2 regions of the Caulobacter sp. genome follow, and region 2 is predicted to be linked to the other one. Evidence: riboswitches for the same ligand, from Rfam matches in the RefSeq annotation. Region 2 holds a riboswitch; the other holds the start of a gene.
What was found. Region 2 has a riboswitch for cobalamin ahead of ACQY9P_RS18120 (TonB-dependent receptor plug domain-containing protein). Riboswitches for the same ligand answer to the same signal wherever they lie in the genome.
Positions count from the first base shown of each region.

Region 1: it holds a riboswitch for cobalamin, as region 2 does, so the genes downstream of both, metE (5-methyltetrahydropteroyltriglutamate--homocysteine S-methyltransferase) here and ACQY9P_RS18120 (TonB-dependent receptor plug domain-containing protein) in region 2, are expected to answer to the same signal.

Region 1 is NZ_OZ257139.1:2,229,813-2,240,951, forward strand. It holds gene ACQY9P_RS10430 (hypothetical protein) at 1-45, opposite strand, end outside; gene ACQY9P_RS10435 (transglycosylase domain-containing protein) at 183-2,240, opposite strand; gene ACQY9P_RS10440 (dienelactone hydrolase family protein) at 2,349-3,047, opposite strand; gene ACQY9P_RS10445 (hypothetical protein) at 3,097-3,786, opposite strand; gene ACQY9P_RS10450 (dienelactone hydrolase family protein) at 3,862-4,536, opposite strand; partial or broken gene ACQY9P_RS10455 (hypothetical protein) at 4,515-4,647, opposite strand; gene ychF (redox-regulated ATPase YchF) at 4,672-5,772, opposite strand; gene ACQY9P_RS10465 (pirin family protein) at 5,892-6,722, shown strand; cobalamin riboswitch at 6,787-7,015, shown strand; gene metE (5-methyltetrahydropteroyltriglutamate--homocysteine S-methyltransferase) at 7,135-9,489, shown strand; gene ACQY9P_RS10475 (NAD(P)/FAD-dependent oxidoreductase) at 9,500-11,134, opposite strand.
Region 2 is NZ_OZ257139.1:3,884,393-3,895,531, forward strand. It holds gene ACQY9P_RS18120 (TonB-dependent receptor plug domain-containing protein) at 1-1,823, opposite strand, end outside; cobalamin riboswitch at 1,963-2,150, opposite strand; gene nhaA (Na+/H+ antiporter NhaA) at 2,402-3,595, shown strand; gene ACQY9P_RS18130 (hypothetical protein) at 3,666-4,163, shown strand; gene ACQY9P_RS18135 (MFS transporter) at 4,220-5,602, shown strand; gene mazG (nucleoside triphosphate pyrophosphohydrolase) at 5,574-6,392, shown strand; gene hflX (GTPase HflX) at 6,402-7,736, opposite strand; gene hfq (RNA chaperone Hfq) at 7,748-7,996, opposite strand; gene ACQY9P_RS18155 (D-amino-acid transaminase) at 8,164-9,027, opposite strand; gene ACQY9P_RS18160 (sigma-54-dependent transcriptional regulator) at 9,028-10,416, opposite strand; gene ACQY9P_RS18165 (ATP-binding protein) at 10,413-11,139, opposite strand, start outside.

The sequences.
Region 1 (11,139 bases), 1.7 Mb from region 2:
AGCGGCGGCGGTCAGCGACATCAGCAGGATCAGGGCGCGACGCATGGCGTGATCCTAGCCAAGCCTTTCGCCCACGGCGACAGGCGTCGTCCGATTTGAAGGCAAGCCGTCAGATCAGATGTCGGTTCGAGCGCTGGTCATGCCCGCCTGAGGCGCCGAGCGCGGTCTCCGGTCTGACCGCGTCAGCGGGCGGTGGGATCGACAGGCGCTGCCGCGGGCGGCGGCGCGGATGGGGGCTCCGGGGGCGGGGCCAGAGGATCCGCAATCGGCGCCTCCGGATCCACGACCACCAGACCCGGATCCTCGCCCTCGACCGGAACCTCCTCAAGCGCGGGCGGCGGCGAGGCGGCGCGACCCAGGGCGGCGGTCATGAACTGACGCCAGATGATCGCCGGCTCGCCGCCGCCCACCACCCCGTGCATGGCGCTGTTGTCGTCATTGCCCACCCAGACGCCGACCACGAGGTCGCCGACATAGCCCACGAAAAGGGCGTCGCGGTAGTTCTGGGTCGTGCCGGTCTTGCCGAAGGCGCCGGGGATGGCCGCCTCCAGTCCGGTGCCGCGATGCACGGCCGAGCGCAGCATGTCGCGCATGTTGACCAGCTCGGCCTTGCCCAGCGGCCGGGGCTGGACCTTCGGCTTCCAGTCTTCCAGCCCGTGGGCCACGATCGGCGCCTTGCCGGCCGCGATGGCGGCATAGGCGGCCGTCAGCCGCGTCAGGCTCATCGGGCCGGTGCCCAGGGCCAGGGTCAGGTCGTCCGGGATCTTTTCGGTCACGCCCAGGTCGCGGGCGGTGCGCACGATCTCGGCCCGGCCCAGCTGGTGGGCCAGGCGGACGGCCGCCACGTTGGACGAAGCGGCGAAGGCGGTGATCAGCGGCACTTCGCGGCCAGCATACTTGCCTTCGTGGTTCCTGGGCTTCCAGCCGGACAGCTCGACCGGCGCGTCGGAGATCGGGCTGGTGATGGTCATGCCCTTCCGCACCGCCGTCAGATAGACGAACAGCTTGAAGGCCGAGCCCGGCTGGCGGGCGGCGTCGGCGCGATTGAACTGGCTGTCGCCATAGTCGCGGCCGCCGACCATGGCCACGACGCGGCCGTCGGACCGCATGGCGACGATCGCGCCCTGAGTGATGTTCAGGCCCTTGCCGTCCTGGTCCAGGGCCCGCCGCAGGGTGGTTTCGGCCAGGGCCTGCAGCTTGGGATCCAGGGTCGTGCGAACGACCGTCTCGCCATAGCGCGCGCCGACGGCGGCGCGGGCCTGGGGGATGGCCCAGTCGGCGAAGTAGGAGCCCGTCGGCATCTTGCGGCGGCCGTCGCTGACGTGGATGTCGCGGGGCGCCGCCTTGGCCTGGGCCGGCGTGATGACGCCGGTGTCGACCATGGCCGCCAGCACGGCGCGCATGCGGTCGGTCGCGCCCTCGAGGTTGCTGCTGGGGGCCAGACGCGACGGCGCCTTGACCATGCCGGCCAGGATCGCCGCTTCGCCCAGGGTCAGCTGCTCGGCCGGCTTGTCGAAATACTGCCGGGCGGCGGCGCGCACGCCAAAGGCGCCGTTGCCGAAATAGACCGACGACAGATAGCGCGACAGGATCTCGTCCTTGGACAGCCGGGTCTCCAGATAGACGGCGATCAGGGCTTCCTGGGCCTTGCGGCGCAGGTTGCGGTCGCTGGACAGGAAGGCGTTCTTGGCCAGCTGCTGGGTGATGGTCGAGCCGCCCTCCGAGACGCCGCCGGCCTTGGCGTTGGCGCCCACGGCGCGGGCGACAGCCCGCAGATCCACGCCCATGTGCGTATAGAAGCGCCGGTCCTCGATGGCGATGAAGGCGGCGGGCACATAGGCCGGCAGGGTCTTCAGGTCGACCGGGGCTTCCTTGTAGGAGCCGCGCCGGGCGATCGGCGAGCCGTCGGCCGCGACCAGCACCAGCGCCGAGTTATCCAAGGGCTCCAGCGCGCGGCTCAGCGGCAGCGACCACAGCAGCGACAGGACCAGCACCAGGATCAGGGAGACCGCCACGCCGGCGCCGATCTGCCACGGCCGCCGCCGCCAGATCGGCGTCGGGCCGACGGGAGAAGCCGCCTCGGCGACAGGCGCCGTCGCTGGCTCGGCGTCGCCTTCGGGCGAGGCGATGTCGTCGGCGGTGTTCGCCTCAGCCTCCAGCTCGGCGTCGGTCTCGGCGGCGGTCGCCTCGACCTCCGGCTCTACGGGTTCAGAAGACTTGGGGGATTCGGAATCCGACATCGACTGGCGCTCGCTCCGGGCGGGGGCCACGGCTTGGGCGGGTGCATAGCACATCGCCCTTGGCCGCCAACCCCCGGCGCCCCATGCCGGGGCGGCGGCAGGCCAAACTCAGGCCTCGCCGCGGTTACCGCCGCCGCGCTGGAACAGCTGCAGGGTTCGCAGCATGGCCAGGCGCGCGCTGTCGGCGTGATAGCCGTTGGGCGCCACGAAGGCGTGGCCGGCGTCATACAGCCAGACGGGCAGATCGGGGTGAGCGGCCTGAAGGGCCTCGACATCGCTCATCGGGATCAGGCTGTCGGTCTTGCCGAAATGCAGGGCGGTCGGCGCCTTGGGCGTCTCGTCCGCATAGCGGATGATGTCGCCGCCATAGAAGCAGGACACGCCAGACAGGCCCTCGCAGCGGGCGGCCGCCAGCCACGCGGTCGTGCCGCCATAGCAGAAGCCCATCGCGAAAACCGGACCGTCCAGCGCGTCGATACAGGCCTGCACACGGGGCAGGGCCGTGACGCCCCAGCCCGTGGCCTCGCCCAGGGCCATCCGCTGATCCAGGATCGCGGGCTCGGTGTTGGCGTCGGGAAAGGCCGCGTCGGCGGCGTCGAACAGGGCCGGCGCCAGCACCTCATAGCCCTGGGCGGCCAGGGTGTCGGACAGCTCGCGGATGTGCGGCGTCACGCCCCAGATGGCGTGCAAAATGACCAGGCCGCCGCGCCGCGCGTCCTGGTGGGGCGCATGCCAGGCGCTGAACGGTGCGGCGTCGCGCGTGGCCAGCGCGATGCGCCGGCCGGCGGGCGGAAGATCCTGGTTCACGGGGCGACTCCAATATCGGAGCGTCGGCGCCCCGTGACGTCCGGAAAGATCAGCCCTTGCCGCCCTTGGTCAGGGTGCAGGGCAGGCGGCTGTCGGGGCTTGCCGAGCAGGCCGCGGCCAGCAGACGGGCCGTGGACTTCGGCTGCGGCGTGTCGATCACATAGCCGCCGCCTTCCTTGCAGGCCACTTCGTAGCGCGAGATCGGGGGCGCGCCGCCGCCGCCCAGGAAGGTGCCGTCCGAGACGGTGCACTTGGCGCCGACCTTCTTGACCAGGGTTTGCAGGCCGTCCAGCGAGCCGACATTGGCCCGCAGGCGGCAGGTGGCCATGGTGCCCTTGCCGACGCCCTTGGGCGCGGCCTTGGCCGAGGTCAGCACGGCGATGCAGTCATGCGCCGTGATGTCGGAGCCGACCTTGGTGACGATCCAGCCGAAGTCATCCTTGCAGGCGACCTCGTAGCTGAGGGCCTTCTTCGAGTCGGTGATCAGGCCCGCGTCCTTGACGTCGCAGGGCACACCGGCCTCGTGCAGCATTTCGCCGGCCGCCTTGACGCGCAGAGGGTTGGCCGACTCGCGGAAGCCGGCCCCGCCCGACTCGGCGTTCAGGAGGCGCTGGCCAAAGTTTGGATCGACCATGCCCGGCGTCTCGCTCAGGGCGGCGCCGGGAGCCTTCTGGGCGAAAGCGGCGCCTGAGCCAATCACGGCGCAGGTCAGGGCCAGCGCGAACATCACGGATTTCATGGAAACCTCCCCAATCGACCGCCGCACACTACAACCCCGAGCCGACCTGTCGAGCGTTTGGCGCGGTATTCGACCTCAGGTATTGGCCAGGAACAGCGCCAGGGTGCGTTCGCGCGCCAGTTCCGCGTCGGCCAGATCGGAATCGGGGCGGCCGTCGTTGTTGAAGCCGTGGCCGCTGTTTTCGTAGATGTAGACGGGAATCTCGGGATGGGCGGCTTCGACGGCGGTCTTCACCTCGTCGGCCGGGATGTGGCCGTCCTTGCGGCCCAGATGGAGGATCACCGGGCACGACAGGTTGAACTTGGCCATGCCGCCCACCTGGCTGCCGTAATAGCTGGAACCCGCCGACAGGCCCGTGCAGCGCGAGGCCGCCAGCCAGGTCATGGTGCCGCCGTAGCAGTAGCCGACCATGAACACCGGGCCGCGCTGACCCAGAAAGTCGATGCAGGCCTGCAGGTCGCCCATGGCGTTGTCCGGCCCGTTGGCCATCGCGTATTTGACGCCCGACTCGAAGCCGGCCGGATCGTGCTCGGCCGTGAAGCCCTTCTCCTGGCGATCGAACATCGACGGCGCGATCACCTCGAAGCCCAGCGCCGCCCAGCGCGCCACGTCTTCGTGCACATAGCGGTCGAGACCGAAGATCTCCTGGATCACGATCACCCCGCCCTTGCGCGGGCCTTCCGGCTGGGCGTGCAGGGCGGTGAACTGGAAGCCGTCATGGCCGGCGGTCAGGGTGATGGTGTCGGACATGGCTGGGGCTCCTCAAGGCGGATCGGCGGTGCGTCCTTCGAGGCCCGCCATGCGGGCGCCTCAGGATGAGGAAATCAGAAAACCTTCCTCATCCTGAGGTGCGAGGCGCAGCCGAGCCTCGAAGGACGCAGTGCGCTAAACGTTGAACCGGAAGTGCATCACGTCGCCGTCCTTGACGACATAGTCCTTGCCTTCGGCCCGCATCTTGCCGGCTTCCTTGGCGCCGTTTTCGCCGCCCAGCTTGATGAAGTCGTCAAAGGCGATGGTCTCGGCGCGGATATAGCCCTTCTCGAAGTCGGTGTGGATCACGCCGGCCGCCTGCGGGCCGGTGTCGCCGACATGGATGGTCCAGGCGCGGGCTTCCTTGGGGCCGACCGTGAAATAGGTCTGCAGGTTCAGAAGCTTGTAGGCCTCGCGGATCAGGCGGTTCAGGCCCGGCTCTTCCAGACCCAGGGTTTCCAGGAACTCGGCGCGTTCCTCGGCGTCCAGCAGGGCGATCTCGCTCTCGATCTGGGCCGAGATCACCACCGACTTGGCGTTGTCCTTGGCGGCGCGTTCGGCGACCAGGTCAGAGAACTTGTTGCCCTTGTCGGCGCTGCCTTCATCGACATTGCAGACATAGAGGGCCGGCAGCGATGTCAGCAGCTGCAGCATGTGCCAGGCTTTTTCGTCGTCGGCGTCGATCTTGGCGGCGCGGGCCGGGCGGCCTTCGCGCAGCAGGGCCAGGGCGATATTGGCCAGGCGCAGGGTGTTGGCGCTTTCCTTGTCGGCGCCGACCTTGGCGCGCTTTTCCAGAGCGGGGACGCGCTTTTCCAGGCTTTCCAGGTCGGCCAGCATCAGCTCCATCTCGATGATCTCGAGATCGCTGATCGGGTCGATGCGGCCTTCCACGTGGACGATGTCGCCGTCCTCGAAGCAGCGGGCCACGAAGGCCACGGCGTCGCAGTCGCGGATATTGGCCAGGAACTGGTTGCCCAGGCCTTCGCCCTTCGACGCGCCGCGCACCAGGCCGGCGATGTCGACGAAGGTGATGCGGGCCGGGATGATTTCCTTGGAGCCGCTGATCTTGGCCAGGGCGTCCAGGCGCGGCTCGGGCACCGCGACTTCGCCGGTGTTGGGCTCGATCGTGCAGAACGGATAGTTGGCGGCCTGGGCCGACGCCGTCTGGGTCAGGGCGTTGAACAGGGTGGACTTGCCGACATTGGGCAGGCCGACGATGGCGACTTTAAGGGCCATGGATCTCTCGTGAATTTCGTTGGGGGCGACCTAGCACGGATGATCGGGAAGGCGAAGCGGCGGGGTCTTGCATGAACTGTAACCGCACCCGATATCGAAGGCGCAAAAGGAGCCGTCAGATGAGCCTTCGACCCGTGGTGAAGATCGTGAAGGGCGTCCCCGCCTCGGACGGCGACGGCGTGCGCCTGACCCGCATGCTGGGCACCCAGGAAGCCCAGATGTTCGACCCGTTCCTGATGCTGGACTGTTTCGACAACGATCAGGCCTCCGACTACATGGGCGGCTTCCCGGACCATCCGCATCGCGGCTTCGAGACCGTGACCTACATGCTGGAAGGCCGGATGCGGCACCGCGACAATACCGGCCGCGAGGGGATAATCGGTCCGGGCGGCATCCAGTGGATGCGGGCCGGCAAGGGCATCGTCCATTCCGAGATGCCCGAGCAGGCCGAAGGTCGGATGCGCGGCTTCCAGCTGTGGGTGAACCTGCCGGCGAAGCTGAAAATGAGCGCCCCCGGCTATTCGGAATTCGAGAGCGACGCCATTCCGGTCGAGGCGCGCGATGGTGGCGTGTCGGTCAAGGTGATCGCCGGCGTCACCGATGCGGGGACGGCCGGCCCGATCGGCGGCGGGGCGGTCGATGCGCTCTATTTCGACGTCGTGCTCCCCGCCGGGACGCGGTTCGAGGAGCCCGTCGGCGGCGACCGCAACGCCATGCTGGCGGTCTATGAGGGTCAGGTCCGCGTGGCGGGCGGCAAGATCGACGCCCTGTCGGGCGTGTTCCTGGGCCAGGGCGACATGGTGCTGGTCGAGGCGATCACCGACGCCCGCGTGCTGCTGCTGGCCGGCCGTCCTATCAACGAGCCGGTGTTCTGGCATGGACCGTTCGTGATGAACTCGCGCGACGAGATCGTGCAGGCGTTCGAGGATTTCCAGTCCGGGAAGTTCTGAGGGCCTCTCGAAAATCACATAAAGATATCTTTATGTCCCTGTTGACGCACGAGGGCGTCCCGTGCTTTCTGCCGCCTGTCGTGGTCCGCGCGCGCCTTGGCGCGCGTGGCTAAGAGGGAAGTCGGTGAGGGCGTGAAACCCCGATCCCGGCGCTGCCCCCGCAACTGTGAGCGGTGAGCCGCTGTCCGTTACGTGTCACTGATCCGCCGAACTTCATCGGTGGCGGATCGGGAAGGCCAGGGCAGGGGCGTTGACCCGTGAGCCAGGAGACCTGCCCCGACAGATAACGTCCTCCGGCGGGGTGCCCGGTCTGGTCGCTAGCAAGGCGCGACCGGGCCATCATGTTCCGTGCGCGACCGCCTGCGCGCGTCCCGATCAGTCTCTCGCCATCATCTGGCAGAGGCTTTGAGACATGACCGTCACCGTCGCCACCCTGGGCTTTCCCCGCATCGGCCCCCGCCGCGAACTCAAGCGCGTGCTGGAAGAGCATTGGGCCGGACGGCTCGACGCCGCCGGCTTGCTGACCGCCGCCGCCGCCCTGCGCGGCCAGACCTGGGCCTGTCAGGCCGCCCTTGGCGTCGATCACGTGCCCAGCAATGACTTCTCGTTGTATGACCATGTGCTGGACACCAGCGTCATGGTCGGGGCCATCCCGCCGATCTACGGCTGGACGGGCGGGCCGGTGGATACCGCCACCTATTTCGCCCTGGCGCGCGGAACGCAGGGCCAGGCCGCCGAGGTCTGCGCCCACGGCCACCTCCATGAACCGGCCGAGGGCCACGCCAGCGGCCTGCCGGCGATGGAAATGACCAAGTGGTTCGACACCAACTATCACTATCTGGCGCCCGAGGTGTCGCGCGGCCAGGCCTTCGCCCTGACCTCGACCAAGCCGATCGACGAGTTCCTGGAGGCCAAGGCGCAGGGGATCCACACCCGGCCGGTGCTGTTGGGTCCGGTGACCTTCCTGAAACTGGCCAAAACCCGCGATCCGGATTTCCAACCCCTGTCGCTGCTGTCGGCCCTGATCCCGGTTTATGCCGAGGTGCTGCAGCGCCTGACCCAGGCCGGAGCCGACTGGGTGCAGATCGACGAGCCCTGCCTGGCCCTGGACCTGACCGAGTTCGAGCACGGCGAACTGCGCCGGGCCTATGGCGCCCTGACCCATGCCGCCCCGCGCCTGCGGGTGATGCTGACCAGCTATTTCGGGACCTTCGGCGACAATCTGTCCACGGCGGTCAACCTGCCGGTCGAGGGCCTGCACCTGGATCTGGCCCGCGCGCCTCAGGATCTGGAGGCGGTGCTGGCCGCCGCCCGCGAGAGTCTTGTCCTGTCGCTGGGCGTGATCGACGGTCGCAATGTGTGGCGGGCCGATCTGGAGGGCTTGCTCGACCGCCTGGAGCCGGTGGTCGCCGCGCGCGGCGGCGACCGCGTGATCCTGGCGCCGTCCTGCTCGCTGCTGCACACGCCGGTGGACCTGTCCGTCGAGACCCGGCTGGATCCGGAAGTCTCGCAATGGCTGGCCTTCGCCGTGCAGAAGATCGAGGAGCTGGCCGTGCTGGCCAAGGCCCTGAACGCCGGCCGCGCCTCGATTCGGCCCCAGCTCGAGGCCGCTTCGGCCGCCGCCGCCGCGCGCCGCACCTCCGCCCGGATCCACGATCCTGCGGTGCAGGCCCGACTGGCCGCCGTGACGCCGCGTGACGCCCGCCGGAGCTCGCCGTTCTGCCGGCGGATCGCCATCCAGCACGCGCGTCTGAACCTGCCGCCCCTGCCGACCACCACCATCGGCTCGTTTCCCCAGACGGCCGCCGTGCGCAGGGCGCGGTCGGACCATGCCAAGGGCGCGGTGAGCGAGAGCGACTATCAGGCGTTCCTGCGCCAGGAGACCGCCGCCGCCGTGGCCTGGCAGGAAGAGATCGGCCTGGACGTGCTGGTGCACGGCGAGTTCGAGCGCAACGACATGGTGCAGTATTTCGGCGAGCAGCTGTCGGGCTTTGTCTTCACCCAGCACGCCTGGGTGCAGTCCTACGGCTCGCGCTGCGTGCGCCCGCCGATCCTGTATGGCGACGTCGCGCGTCCCCACGCCATGACCGTGGACTGGTGGCGCTATGCCCAGGGCCTGACCGAGCGGCCGATGAAGGGCATGCTGACGGGGCCCGTCACCATCCTGCAGTGGTCGTTCGTCCGCGACGACATTGCCCGCAGCCAGACCTGCCGACAGATCGCCCTGGCGATCCGCGACGAGGTCGTTGATCTCGAGGCCGCCGGGGCGCGGATCATCCAGATCGACGAGGCCGCTCTGCGCGAGGGCCTGCCCCTGCGTCGCGCCGACTGGGAGGCCTATCTGGACTGGGCGGTCGAGGCGTTCCGGCTGGCCGCGTCGGGCGTGGCCGACCAGACCCAGATCCACACCCACATGTGCTATTCGGAGTTTAACGACATCATCGCGGCCATCGCGGCCATGGACGCCGACGTGATCTCGATCGAGACGGCGCGCTCGAAGATGGAGCTGCTGGACGCCTTCGCCACCTACGCCTATCCGGCCCAGATCGGACCCGGCGTCTATGACATCCACGCCCCGCGCGTGCCGGGCGAAGCCGAGATGACCCAGCTGCTGGCCGTCGCCGGTCAGCGGCTGTCCTCGGCCCAGCTGTGGGTCAATCCCGACTGCGGCCTGAAGACCCGAGGCTGGAACGAGGTGCGGCCGGCCCTGATCAACATGGTCGCCGCCGCCAAGGCCGCGAGGTCGGCGATGATCGTCGGCCGCTGAGCCGGGGCCGTTATTGCCCCTGGTGGCGGGCCATCCAAGCGCTCGCCACCGCCTCGGCCACCTTGATGCCGTCCACGGCCGCCGACAGGATGCCGCCGGCATAGCCCGCGCCTTCACCGGCCGGGAACAGGCCGGCGGTATTCAGGCTCTGGAAGTCCTTGCCCCGGGTGATCCGGATCGGCGAGGAGGTGCGGGTTTCCACGCCGGTCAGCAGCACGTCCGGATGGTCATAACCGGCGATCTGGCGGCCGAAGACCGGCAGGGCCTCGCGCATCGCCTCGATGGCGAAGGCCGGCAGGCAGGCCGACAGATCGGTCATGGTCACGCCGGGCTTGTAGGAGGGGGCCACCTCGCCCAGATCGGTCGAGGGGCGGCCGGCCAGGAAATCGCCGACCTTCTGGGCCGGAGCGGCATAGGTCGAGCCGCCGGCGACATAGGCCAGGCTTTCCCATTTGCGCTGGAATTCGATCCCGGCCAGCGGATGGCCTGGATAGTCGCGCTCGGGGTCGATGCCGACCACGAAGCCGGAATTGGCGTTCCGTTCGTTGCGCGAATACTGGCTCATCCCGTTGGTCACGACGCGGCCGGGCTCCGACGTCGCCGCCACCACGGTGCCGCCGGGGCACATGCAGAAGCTGTAGACCGTGCGCCCGTTGCTGCAGTGGTGGGAAAGGCTGTAGTCGGCCGCGCCCAGGTCGGGATGGCCGGCGCAGGTCCCGAAACGGGCCTTGTCCATCCACGACTGCGGATGCTCAATCCGCACCCCGATGGAGAACGGCTTGGCCTCGATGTGGACGCCCTGGTCGTAGAGCATGTGGAAGGTGTCGCGGGCGCTGTGGCCGATGGCCAGCACCACGTGCTCGGCCTCCAGAACCTCGCCGGTCGACAGCTTCAGGCCGCGCAGCCTGCGCGAGCCGTCGGAACCGACCTCGACGTCGATCCCGTCGACCCTGTGCTGCCAGCGATATTCGCCACCCAGGGCTTCGATGGTCTCGCGCATAGACTCCACCATCGTCACCAGGCGGAAGGTGCCGATGTGGGGGTGGGCCTCGGTCAGGATCTCTTCAGGGGCGCCGGCCTTGACGAACTCCTCCAGCACCTTGCGGCCCAGGTGGCGGGGATCCTTGATCTGGCTCCAGAGCTTGCCGTCCGAAAAGGTGCCCGCGCCGCCCTCGCCGAACTGGACGTTGGACTCGGGGTTCAGCTCGCTCTTGCGCCACAGGGCCCAGGTGTCCTTGGTGCGCTCGCGCACCACCTTGCCACGGTCCAGGATGATCGGGCGAAAGCCCATCTGGGCCAGGATCAGGCCGGCGAACAGGCCGCAGGGGCCCGCGCCGACGACAATGGGGCGAGGGCCGGAAAAGTCCTTCGGGACCTGGGTGAGCAGGCGGTAGTCGGTGTCGGGCCGGGGGCGCACATGGTGGTCGCCGGCGAATTTCGCGAGGATCCCGGCTTCGTCTCGTACCGTCACGTCGACCGAATAGACCATCAGGATCGCCGCCTTGCGACGCGCGTCGTGGGCCCGGCGGGCGACAGCGAAGTCGAGCAGGTCGCTAGCCGCAATGCCTAGGCGTTCGCACAGAGCCGGGGCCATGGCTTCGGGCGGATGGCCCAAGGGCAGCTTCAGTTCGGAGATGCGCAGCATGATCG
Region 2 (11,139 bases):
GAGGCCCGCAGATCCACCAGCGTGTAACCGCTGACGGCGACGGTGTTGGCGTCGTTGTTGAACGTCTTGCCGACATAGCGCGCCGCGACTGTGGTGCTCAGGCCAACTGGCCAACGATAGCTCGCCGACAGATTGGCCAGGTCCTTGGCGCGTCGGGTCAGTTGCTTGCCGGCCGCTGCGCCCGAGGCGTTCTCGGCGTCTGTGTAGGTATAGTTGCCCGATACGGTAAGCCGGCTTGTCACCTCAAGTTGACCAATCAGTTCCAGTCCCTTGGTCTCGGTCTTCTGGATGTTCTTGTAGTAGCCGTAGCGGAAGTTTCCGCCCGGCCGGCACTGGGCCTCCGTAGAGGTCGAGGAGCACGAAAAGAAACGGATCTCGTTGTCCGCGTCGCGCTTGAACACGGTGGCCGAGACCTTGGCCTTGCCTCCCAGAAAGTGCTGTTCTACGCCCGCGTCCCAGCTATCGAACTCTTCCGGACCAAGGTCCAGATTTCCGTATTCACTGTAGAGCTCGTAGAGACCCGGCGCGCGGAATCCCTGACCGAAACTAGCGCGCAGCACGGTCGCACCATCATTCAACGCCCAAGCGGCAGAGACCTGACCCAGCGTGTGGGCGCCGTAGGTATCGTGGTTTTCGTGGCGCAGGCCGCCCGTCAGCGTGAGGCCGCTAGCCACCTCCGCTTGCACCTGACCGTAAACGGTGTCGACTCCCACGCGCCCAGTCTTGAAAGCGGGGTTCGGAAGAGACGTGCTAGGCGTGCGGGTGCGCATGCGCGACCGCTCGCTCTCTGCGCCAAACGACGCCGTCACGACATCGGTAAGCGCGAATGCGCCCTGATATTCCACGCGTTTGTTCTTGCCAGCGGCATCAAAGGTCAGCGGAACGGCAGGACGGGCCGGGTTGAGGTTCTCGCGATCCGTGTCGGTGTAGCCATAGGCGACCCGGTTGTTGAAACGGCCGTCCAGCAGGCTGAAGTTCAGGCCGGTATAGACGACCAACTCCTTCGTGCGGCCAAACTCCGGCGAGTCGACGCCGAAGCCGTCAAAGTCGTTGCGACCGGCGGAGTAGACCGAGCGGACCTCAGCCGAAACTGCGTCTGTCAGCGCGACGCGTACACGACCTGACACAGCGGTATTCTGGTAGCCGTCCTTCTCCTTGCCCAGGGCGTAAGAGGAGAAGCCGTCCGTGGTGTAGTAGCTGCCTGCGAGGCGCCAGGTGACGCGGTCGCTGGCGCCGCCGGCTCCGGCGCGGATCATGCCCGTTCCGCGCGCGCCGCCTTCAACACTGGCGTTGCTCTCAAAGGGTTTGGTGGTTTCGGTGGTGACGATATTGACGACGCCGCCGATGGCCTGACTGCCCCAGAGGGTCGATTGAGCGCCGCGCAGAACTTCAATGCGCGAGACGTCACCGATCATCAGGTTTCCGGAGTTGTAGGCGCCTTGAGTCGAGGATGGATCATTCAGCTTTACGCCATCGATCAGCACGACCGTGTGCTGGGTTTCAGCACCGCGAATATAGAGGCTGGTTGCCGTTCCTGGGCCTCCGTTGCGTGCGAAGCTGACGCTTGGAGTCTGGGCCAGCAGCTCAACCGCCGATGTGGCCTGACTGGCCTTGATTGCGTCGGCTGTCAGCACGGTGATCGAAGCGCCAACCTTTTCGACCGGTTGCGGCGAGCGCGTCGCGGTAACGACGAGTTCGGCCACCGCCGTAGCGCCGGCCCGACCGGCCACGTCAATTTCAGGGGCCCGCTGCTCGTCGGCCATGGCGGCGCCGGCGATCAGGGTGGTGGAAAGCGTGCTGGAGCACAGAAGCGCTCGGATCATGGGTCTTCTTCCTTTGAACGACCCGCACGCGCCCTCCGACGCAAACGCATAGACACGCCTACGCTAGAGGCCGCGATGCGGCCTGACTGACATGTCGTTTCGCGGGAAATCCCGTTCGCTCGGCGCACCCCGGCCGGACGATGAACGACCGCGTCGGGCAGGTCTCCTGGCTCACGGGTCAATGCTTGGCGCGTCGCCTTCCCAGGACCGGAGTCCCAGTGGCATGTGACGCGCAAGCTCGCCGCTTACAGTTGCGGGGGCAGCCGGGGTTTTGAACCCCGTTCCCTATTCATCCTCTTTCGAGGAACCTGACGCGTTCGCAGCCCTATAGGCTGCACCACGCACCGTCAACGTAGAGCTTCCATGACAGTCACACGCGGTCATCGCGCGTCACCATCGGGAACGCGGCGACTTATCAAGGCGCTTGAGTCATCAGTCCCTAGAGAACTCTGCATCAAGACTTTCGAGATCAGGTTGGACGATTTGATCAACGTCTGGTCGGCGAATCCAGCAAGATATTAACGCTCGTGGCAGGGGGCGCCGTTCAACTCAGGCCATTCGGCACAGGAACTCCGCGCATGACTCTTCAGAGACCCAAAGCGGCCTTGCGGGCTTTTCTGGCCACGGAATCGGCCGGAGGGATTTTGCTGATGGCGTCGGCGGCGAGTGCGTTGGTCATCGCCAATTCACCGTTGGGCCAGCTCTATTTCCAGGGCCTGCATATCGAGATCGCAGGCCTGAGCCTGGCGCATTGGGTCAATGACGGCTTGATGTCCGTGTTCTTTCTGCTGGTCGGCCTGGAGATCAAGCGAGAGACGATCGACGGCGAGCTTTCTTCTTGGGCACGGCGGGTGCTTCCGGGCGTGGCGGCCATTGGCGGCATGCTGGTCCCGGCCCTCATCTACGTCGGGATAAATCTGCACTCCGCAGCTTCCCTGAGGGGTTGGGCGATACCTGCGGCGACCGATATCGCGTTTGCGCTTGGCGTCCTGTCGCTCATGGGGCCGCGGGTCGCGCCAGCCTCGTTGAAGATCTTTCTGGCGGCTCTCGCCATCATTGATGACCTGGGCGCGATCCTGATTATCGCGATCTTCTACACCGATCATCTTACAGCGTGGGCGTTGGGTGGCGCTGCGGCGGTGATCGCCGTCCTCGTCGGTTTGAATCGACTGAAGGTGGTCCGCCTCACGCCCTATCTGCTTCTCGGCGCCCTTCTCTGGTGGCTCCTGTTGAAGTCAGGCGTGCATGCGACGCTGTCCGGTGTGGCTCTGGCCTTGACCATTCCGATCGGAAAGACCCACGAAGGTCACGAGGATACTCACTCTCCCCTCCACCGACTGGAACATGGGCTGAACCCATGGGTGGCTTACCTCATCGTGCCGATCTTCGGGTTCGCCAATGCGGGCGTCAGCCTTGGCGCGACAGGCATCGTTGCCCTCTCTGCGCCTTCCACACTGGGCGTCGCCGCAGGCCTGTTCCTGGGCAAGCAGCTGGGTGTCTTCGGCTTCAGCGCCCTCGCGATCAAGTTTGGCGCCGCGAGCCGACCTACGGGCGCGAACTGGACACAGCTGTATGGCGTCTCGCTCTTGTGTGGCGTGGGCTTCACCATGAGCCTGTTCATCAACAATCTGGCGTTCAGATCGGCGGTCCTCCAGGACGAGACCAAGCTCGGAGTTCTGGCGGGCTCGGTTCTTTCAGCCCTTGCCGGCTGGGCCGTGCTGGCCTTCGCCGCGCGTGGAAGAAAAAACGAACAGACGTTTGGAACAGCATGAACACGCTCTGGCGTTTTCCGGGGGAAGGCTCCACAGTTTGATCCGAGGGGCCTGACCCGGAGTTCTGACGATGAAAACCGCACTCGCCGCCTTCATGATTCTGACCACCCTCGCCTGCGGCCAAGCCCTTGCGGCTCCCGACGTATCGGTCGTTCGCGTAACCATCGGCTCTGACCTCGCCAAAAAGACCGAGATCATGGACAAGCGTGAGTTCGACTACCTGACAAGCGAACTCAAGCGGACCGTCGAGAAGGCGCTGGACAAGTCCGGCGCGCTGCGGCCCGACGGGGGTGAACTTGATCTCGTGATTGAGGATGCTCGGCCCAACCGCCCTACCCTTCGGCAGATGAGCAGCCAGTCCGGTCTTTCCTATTCCAGTTTCGGCGTAGGCGGAGCCCGCATCGCGGGCGAATATCACGCCAAGTCCGGCGAGCGCGTTCCCGTAGACTACAGTTGGTACGAAACCGACATCACGCGCGCGCCCTACAGTTCCACATGGAGCGACGCAGACACAGCATTTGATCGACTGGCTGACAAGCTGGCCAAGAATGAGTTCAAGGGGCGCTAGCCCCTACTAATCACGTTCAAGGCGGGAGCCAACCCGCCCGGTGGGAGGATTTTGGAATGGTCGATCGACGATCGTCGTGGTCATTGGCTGCGTTCGCGGCCCCTTGCTTGCCCATTTCGGCGCTTGGATTGCCACTCGTGGTCTATCTTCCCGAGTTCTACGCCAGCGAGCTTGGCCTCTCACTCAGCGCCGTCGGCGCGGCCTTCCTGATAGTCCGACTGATCGACATCCTTTTTGACCCGCTGATCGGCGGGATGATGGACCGCACCCGAACGCAATGGGGACGTTTCAGGCCATGGCTGGTCGCGGGCTCGCCGTTGGTGATGATTGGCGCTTTTGCGCTCTTCATGGCCAAGCCGGGAATCGGACCGGTCTATCTATGGTTCTGGCTCGTGGTCACCTATGCAGGATATTCCATGGTGGTGCTGTCGCACACCGCGTGGGCTTCGGTGCTTTCCAGAGACTATCAGCAGCGTTCCAGAGTCTATGGCTGGTGGCAGGCGGGCAACGTGGTCGGCATGATCCTGGTGTTGACCTTGCCCCCGATTATCGCGCTCGCTTTCAAGGGAGACCACGCGGCCGGCATTCGCTCAATGGGTTGGTTTGTTGTCCTGTTGATCCCTCTTTCGGTTCTGCTGGCGACCCGTGCAGTAGGTGAACCGGCCGCTCCCGCTATTAGGCACGCATCGGGATTGCCGCAGTACCTGGATCTTTTGAAGCGCGGATCCGTCCGCAAGCTGTTGCTCGCCGACCTGCTCATGGGCTTGGCGCCCGGAATTTCCGGCGCGCTGTTCTTCTTCTTTTTTGAGCGCATCAAGCACTTCGACAAGACCCAGGCCGGCCTTCTGCTTCTTATCTACTTCGTCGCCGCCCTGGTCGGCGCGCCGATCTGGCCAGTGCTGGCCAAGCGGCTCGGAAAGCATCAGGCTCTCGCCATCGCCTCGGTGCTCTATGCAGCGGTGCAGATCTGCGCGGTGCTCACGCCAGTCGGAAATTCCTGGGCCGGAGCGTTGATCCTTGTCCTGGCGGGCCTGCCCTATTCAGCGGCTCCGCTGCTTGTCCGATCGATGATGGCCGACATCGGCGACGAAGAGCGTCTGGCCAGCGGAGCAGACCGCACCGGGCTACTCTACGCCTTGGTCAACGGCACGGTGAAGCTGGGACACGCGCTCGCTATAGGCTCTTTCCCACTTCTGGCCGTCCTGGGTTTCGACCCCAAGCTTCCGACCGCCGTGGGCGACGCCGCCCTGATCGCGCTCTATGCGGTCGTGCCGGCCGCTATGGGTCTTGTGGTCGCGGCTGTCATGCTGCGGTATCCGCTGGACGCGACTCGCGTCGCCGAGATCCAGCGCCAGCTCGCGGCGCGGGATGCGGCGACACCCTCGCCCCATAAGCCTGAGCCGGATTCTCATGTCGCCGTTGCAGCCCCAGCCGAATGATCCCGAGCATCCGCTCTTTCGTCTGATCGAGATCATGGCCCGTCTGCGTGATCCCGTAGGCGGCTGCCCCTGGGATCAGCAGCAGACCTTCGCCACCATCGCGCCCTACACCGTCGAGGAGGCCTATGAAGTCGCCGACGCCATTGAGCGCGGCGATCTGGGCGACCTGAAAGAGGAGTTGGGCGATCTTCTGCTTCAGGTCGTTTTTCATGCCCGAATGGCGCAAGAACAAGGGGTGTTCACTTTCGCCGATGTCGCGGCGGCAATTTCCGACAAGATGATCCGTCGGCACCCGCATGTGTTTGGCGATCACGCCTATGATGACCAAGCCGCCCAGACGGCGGGGTGGGAGGCGCTCAAGGCCCAGGAGCGCAAGGCCAAGGCCCAGACCGGCGTGCTCGACGACGTCCCCCCCGGCCTTCCAGCTCTGACGCGGGCCGTGAAACTGACCAAACGGGCGGCGCGTGTCGGCTTCGACTGGCCCTCCACCAAGGAAGTTCTGGACAAACTGCGCGAGGAGATCGCCGAGCTCGAAGTCGAGATCGAAGCCGGGGATCAGGCTAAGGCTCGTGAGGAGTTGGGCGACCTGCTGTTCGTCTGCGCAAATCTGGCCCGCAAGCTCGATGTCGAGCCGGAAGACGCACTGCGCGCGACCAACGCCAAGTTCGCCAGACGATTCGCCTATATCGAAGCCGCGCTGGCAAAGGACGGCCGCACGCCAGACCAGTCCGATCTCGCCGAAATGGACGCGCTGTGGGATGCCGCGAAGAGAGCGGAAAAGACGGTCTAGTCGCCGCCGTTAGGCGGCGACCATCACGAAGGCGTCTGGAAACTGGCGCTCGAAACGGCCCAGGGCCTGAGCGTCGAGGCGCGCGACGAGCAGGACACCGCCCTCGGCTTCATCCTCACGGCTGAGCACGCGGCCGTTGCGGTAGATCCAGGCCAAGGCTTCACCATCACCAGCCGTGAGACGGATTGCGATCGGCGGGGAATCGTCAATCAAGGCGCCGATGCGCTTGAGCAAGGCGTCGCAACCTTCACCGGTGACGGCCGAAACGGTGGAGGCCTCGACGCGCCGAGCGTGCCCCTCAATTTCCTCGCGCTCGTCCTCCGGCACCAAGTCGATCTTGTTCCAGACCTCGACGACGGTCTTGCCTTCATCAAAGGTAACCCCGAGTTCCTTGAGGACCGTCTCGACGTCGCGCGCCTGGGCGTCGCTGTCAGGATTGGCGACGTCGCGGACGTGCAGGACGACATCGGCCTCCTGCACTTCCTCAAGGGTGGCGCGGAACGCCTCGACCAGTTCGTGCGGCAAATCGGAGATGAAGCCGACGGTATCTGACAGGATCGCCGGACGGCCATCCGGCAGTTTCACGGTCCGCAGGGTCGGGTCCAGCGTCGCGAACAGCATGTCCTTGGCCAAGACCTCGGCCGCGGTCAGGCGGTTGAACAGCGTCGACTTGCCAGCGTTTGTGTAGCCGACCAAAGCCACGGTTGGGTACGGGACCTTCTTGCGGGCCTTGCGATGCAGGGTGCGGGTGCGGCGCACCTCTTCAAGCTCGCGCTTCAGTTTCAGGATATTGTCGGCGATCAGACGCCGATCGAGCTCGATCTGCGTCTCGCCGGGACCGCCGGTGTTACCGGTGCCGCCGCGCTGCCGCTCGAGGTGAGTCCAGGTACGGACGAGGCGCGATCTCTCGTAGTCGAGACGCGCCAGTTCGACCTGCAGCTTACCCTCCCGTGTTCGGGCACGACGGGCAAAGATTTCGAGGATCAACCCGGTTCGATCGACAACCTTGACGTTGAGGCTTCGCTCCAGGTTGCGCTGCTGCACGGGCGTAAGCTGGTCGTCAAACACCGCGACATCGATTTTCTCGACTTCGCAAATCGCCTCGAATTCCTCGATCTTGCCCTTTCCGAAAAGAGTTGCAGGCGTAACCGTCCGCAAGGGGGCGATAATCGTCTCCACCACGTCGAGATCAAGCGCCATGGCGAGGCCAACCGCTTCCTCAAGTCGTGATTTGGGATCACGCACCAAGGCTGCGGCCGGACCCCGTACGGGCCGCACCGGATGAATGACAAACGCCCTCAGAACAGGCGTCGCGTGGTCAACGGATTTTGAAGATTTGGACAAGCGTCTCTAATTCAATCGTCGGAGTCGGCGCTCGGCTCATACAGCTGGACGGGCTGGGCCGGCATGATGGTCGAGATGGCGTGCTTATAGACCAGTTGCGACTGGCCGTCGCGACGAAGCAGAACACAGAAGTTGTCAAACCAGCTGACAACGCCCTGAAGCTTGACGCCGTTGACGAGGAAGATCGTGAGCGGCGTCTTGGACTTGCGCACGCTGTTCAGGAACGTGTCCTGCAAATTTTGTTTCTTTTCGGCAGACATGGGGGTTCCCCTCTTATTGTTTCGGAAGGCAAGGCGCCCCCCACACAAACAAGCTCATGCTAGATGATTTTCCGCCGAACGCGATGATCATTCGGCGGGAAAGTGCGCGGTGCGTCGAATTCACGCTCATTTACACCAGCGTGGTCCGCCTTCTCACCCGCTGGCCGTCACACGGCCTTCTCGCGGGCGCGCTGGATATAGAGACGCCGAAGTCGTGTCGCCACCGGTCCCGGGACGCCATCGCCAACTTTTACGCCGTCGATACTGACGATCGGCAGAACGAGCGTACCGGCCCCGGTCACGAAAGCTTCGCGCGCGGCCTGCGCCTCGGCGATCGTGAAGGGCTTCTCATTGATCGGCAGCCCCGCCTCGCGGATCACATCGAACAGCGTTGAACGCGTAACACCTCGCAAGATGTTGGCGTTGGCGTCCCGCGTACGGAGATTGCCCTCGCCATCGACGATCCAGGCGTTGGAAGAGGCTCCCTCAGTGACGAGACCCAGGTCATCGACAAACCAAGCCTCGGCGGCGCCCCGCTCGCGCGCCAGCTGCTTGGCGAGCGCATTTGGCAGTAGCCCGATCGACTTGATGTCACAGCGCCCCCACCGATTTTCCGGAGTGCTGACTACGGACGCGCCTATAGCGGCTTTCGCCTCAGCCGCCACACGATCCACTGATTTGGCGGTGACAACCATCGACGGGGTCACAGCCGGGTTCGGGAAGGCGTGATCGCGCCTTGCCACGCCCCGCGTCACCTGCAGATAGACCAGCCCGTCGCGCACCTTGTTGCGGCGAACCGCTTCGCGCAGCACGAAGGTCAGGGCCGCTTGTCCCATGGGATGCGCAATGCGCAGGGAGTCGAGGCTGCGCCACAGCCGGGCAAAGTGACCTTCGGCGTCTGCCAGTTTGCCATCGAACACGGCCCAGACCTCATAGACGCCATCAGCCAGCTGATAGCCACGGTCTTCGATATGCACGGCGGCTTCGCCATGCCGGACAAAGCGGCCATTCACATAGGCGAAACGCGACATCTACTCTTCCTCGTCCGCCCGGGCGCCGGCGACGCCCAGGGACTTGAGTTTGCGATGGAGCGCAGACCGCTCCATTCCGATGAAGTTGGCGGTGCGCGAGATATTGCCCCCAAACCGCAGGATCTGGGCGTTCAGATATTCGCGTTCGAACAGTTCGCGGGCTTCGCGCAGCGGCAGGGCAATGATCCGCTCCGCGCCGATCGCTCCAGCATGACCCGCCGAAGGCTGCTCTGCCCCCGAAAGCATCTCCGCCGTGATCAGATCGCCTGGTTCGCCCGCCGCCAGGATGAGCATGCGCTCGACGTTGTTCCGCAGTTGCCTGACGTTGCCTGGCCAGGTCTGAACCTGAAGCGTGGCCAGGGCGTCGTCGCCCAGCCGGCGGCGCGGCAGGCCCGTCGCCTCGACGATACGGTCAATGAAGAAGCTGATCAGTTCAGGAATGTCCTCGCGACGCTCCGACAGTCCTGGCACGCGGACAGGCACGACATTCAGGCGGTGGAACAGGTCTTCGCGAAACCGGCCTGCAGCGATCTCGTCTCGCAGATCGCGTGAACTGGACGAGATCACCCGAACGTCAACCTGGACGTCGTTGTCACCACCGACACGCCGGAATCGCTGCTCCACCAGCACCCGCAGGATGCGGCTCTGGGTCTCGCGCGGCATGTCCGCCACTTCGTCGAGATAGAGCGTGCCGCCATGGGCGCGCTCGAATACGCCGATCTTGCGCGGTCGACCGCCCTCGCCTTCCTCGCCGAACAATTCGACATCCAGCCGTTCAGGAGCCATCCCCGCCGCGCTGACCGCCACGAATTCCTGACGCGCTCGAGCGCTGGCGCCATGGATCAAGCGCGCTACAAGTTCCTTACCCGATCCCGGGGGGCCCGAGACCAGCACCCGGCTATTGGCCGGGGCCACCTTGGCGATCATCTGCCTCAGCGTCTGGGCCGCGGCGGACTTGCCCATCAGGCCATCGGGCGCAAAGGTCTGCACGCGCAGGCGGCGGTTCTCGCGCTTCAGGCCAGCGGCCTCCAGCGCTCTCTCGACAACCAGCAACAGCCGGTCGGACTTGAACGGCTTTTCCAGGAATTCATACGCGCCGCGTTTGATCGCGCTGACGGCTGTCTCGATGTTGCCGTGTCCGGAGATCATGATGACCGGTAGGTCCGGGTCCAACGACTTTACCATGTCGAGCAACTCAAGCCCGTCCATGCCGCCGCCCTGCATCCAGATATCAAGCACCAGCAAGGCCGGCTTGCGCGCGCGCAGGGCCGCCAGGGCCTGATCCGCGTCCGCAGCCGTCCGGACGGCATAACCTTCATCCTCAAGGATGCCTGCCACCAGGTCGCGGATGTCGGCCTCGTCGTCAACGACAAGAACGTCGGCGCTCATATCATCTCCTCTACGCCACTGTGGGCCGCAGCGGACAGGCGTGCGGTCGTGGGGAATTTCAGGATTACGCGAGCGCCGGGGAGCTCCCGCGCGTCTGTCAGGACCAGGCTGCCCTCATGGTCTTCCATGATGCGCTTGACGATCGCCAGGCCTAATCCTGTGCCTTTTTCACGCGTCGTGACGTAGGGCTCGGTCAGGCGATCGCGATCGCGGGTCGGCAGGCCGACGCCATTGTCTTCGATGATCACGCAAAGATCCTCGTCGGTAGCGACGAGCGTGGCGCAGATCCGTCCGCGCGGCTCGGCCGAAACCAGCCGACGAGCCCCGACCGCCTCTCCGGCGTTCTTGAGGATGTTGGTCAGCGCCTGGCCCACCATGCGGCCGTCGCAGGTGATCAGCACATCCTCTCCCGGATCACTCATCACCACCTCGATCTCGGGATCAACAAAGCGCTGGGCGAAGACCCCTTGCCGCAACATCTCGGTGAGATTCGCCGGCTCGAAACGCGGCGCCGGCATGCGGGCAAAGGCCGAGAACTCATCGACCATGCGTCCAATATCGCCGACTTGGCGAATGATCGTATCGGTGCAGCGGTCGAAAGTCTCCAGGTCGCTGGTGATTTCCTTGCGATACTTCCGGCGAATACGTTCGGCCGAGAGTTGAATCGGCGTCAGGGGGTTTTTGATCTCGTGCGCGATCCTGCGGGCGACGTCTTTCCAGGCC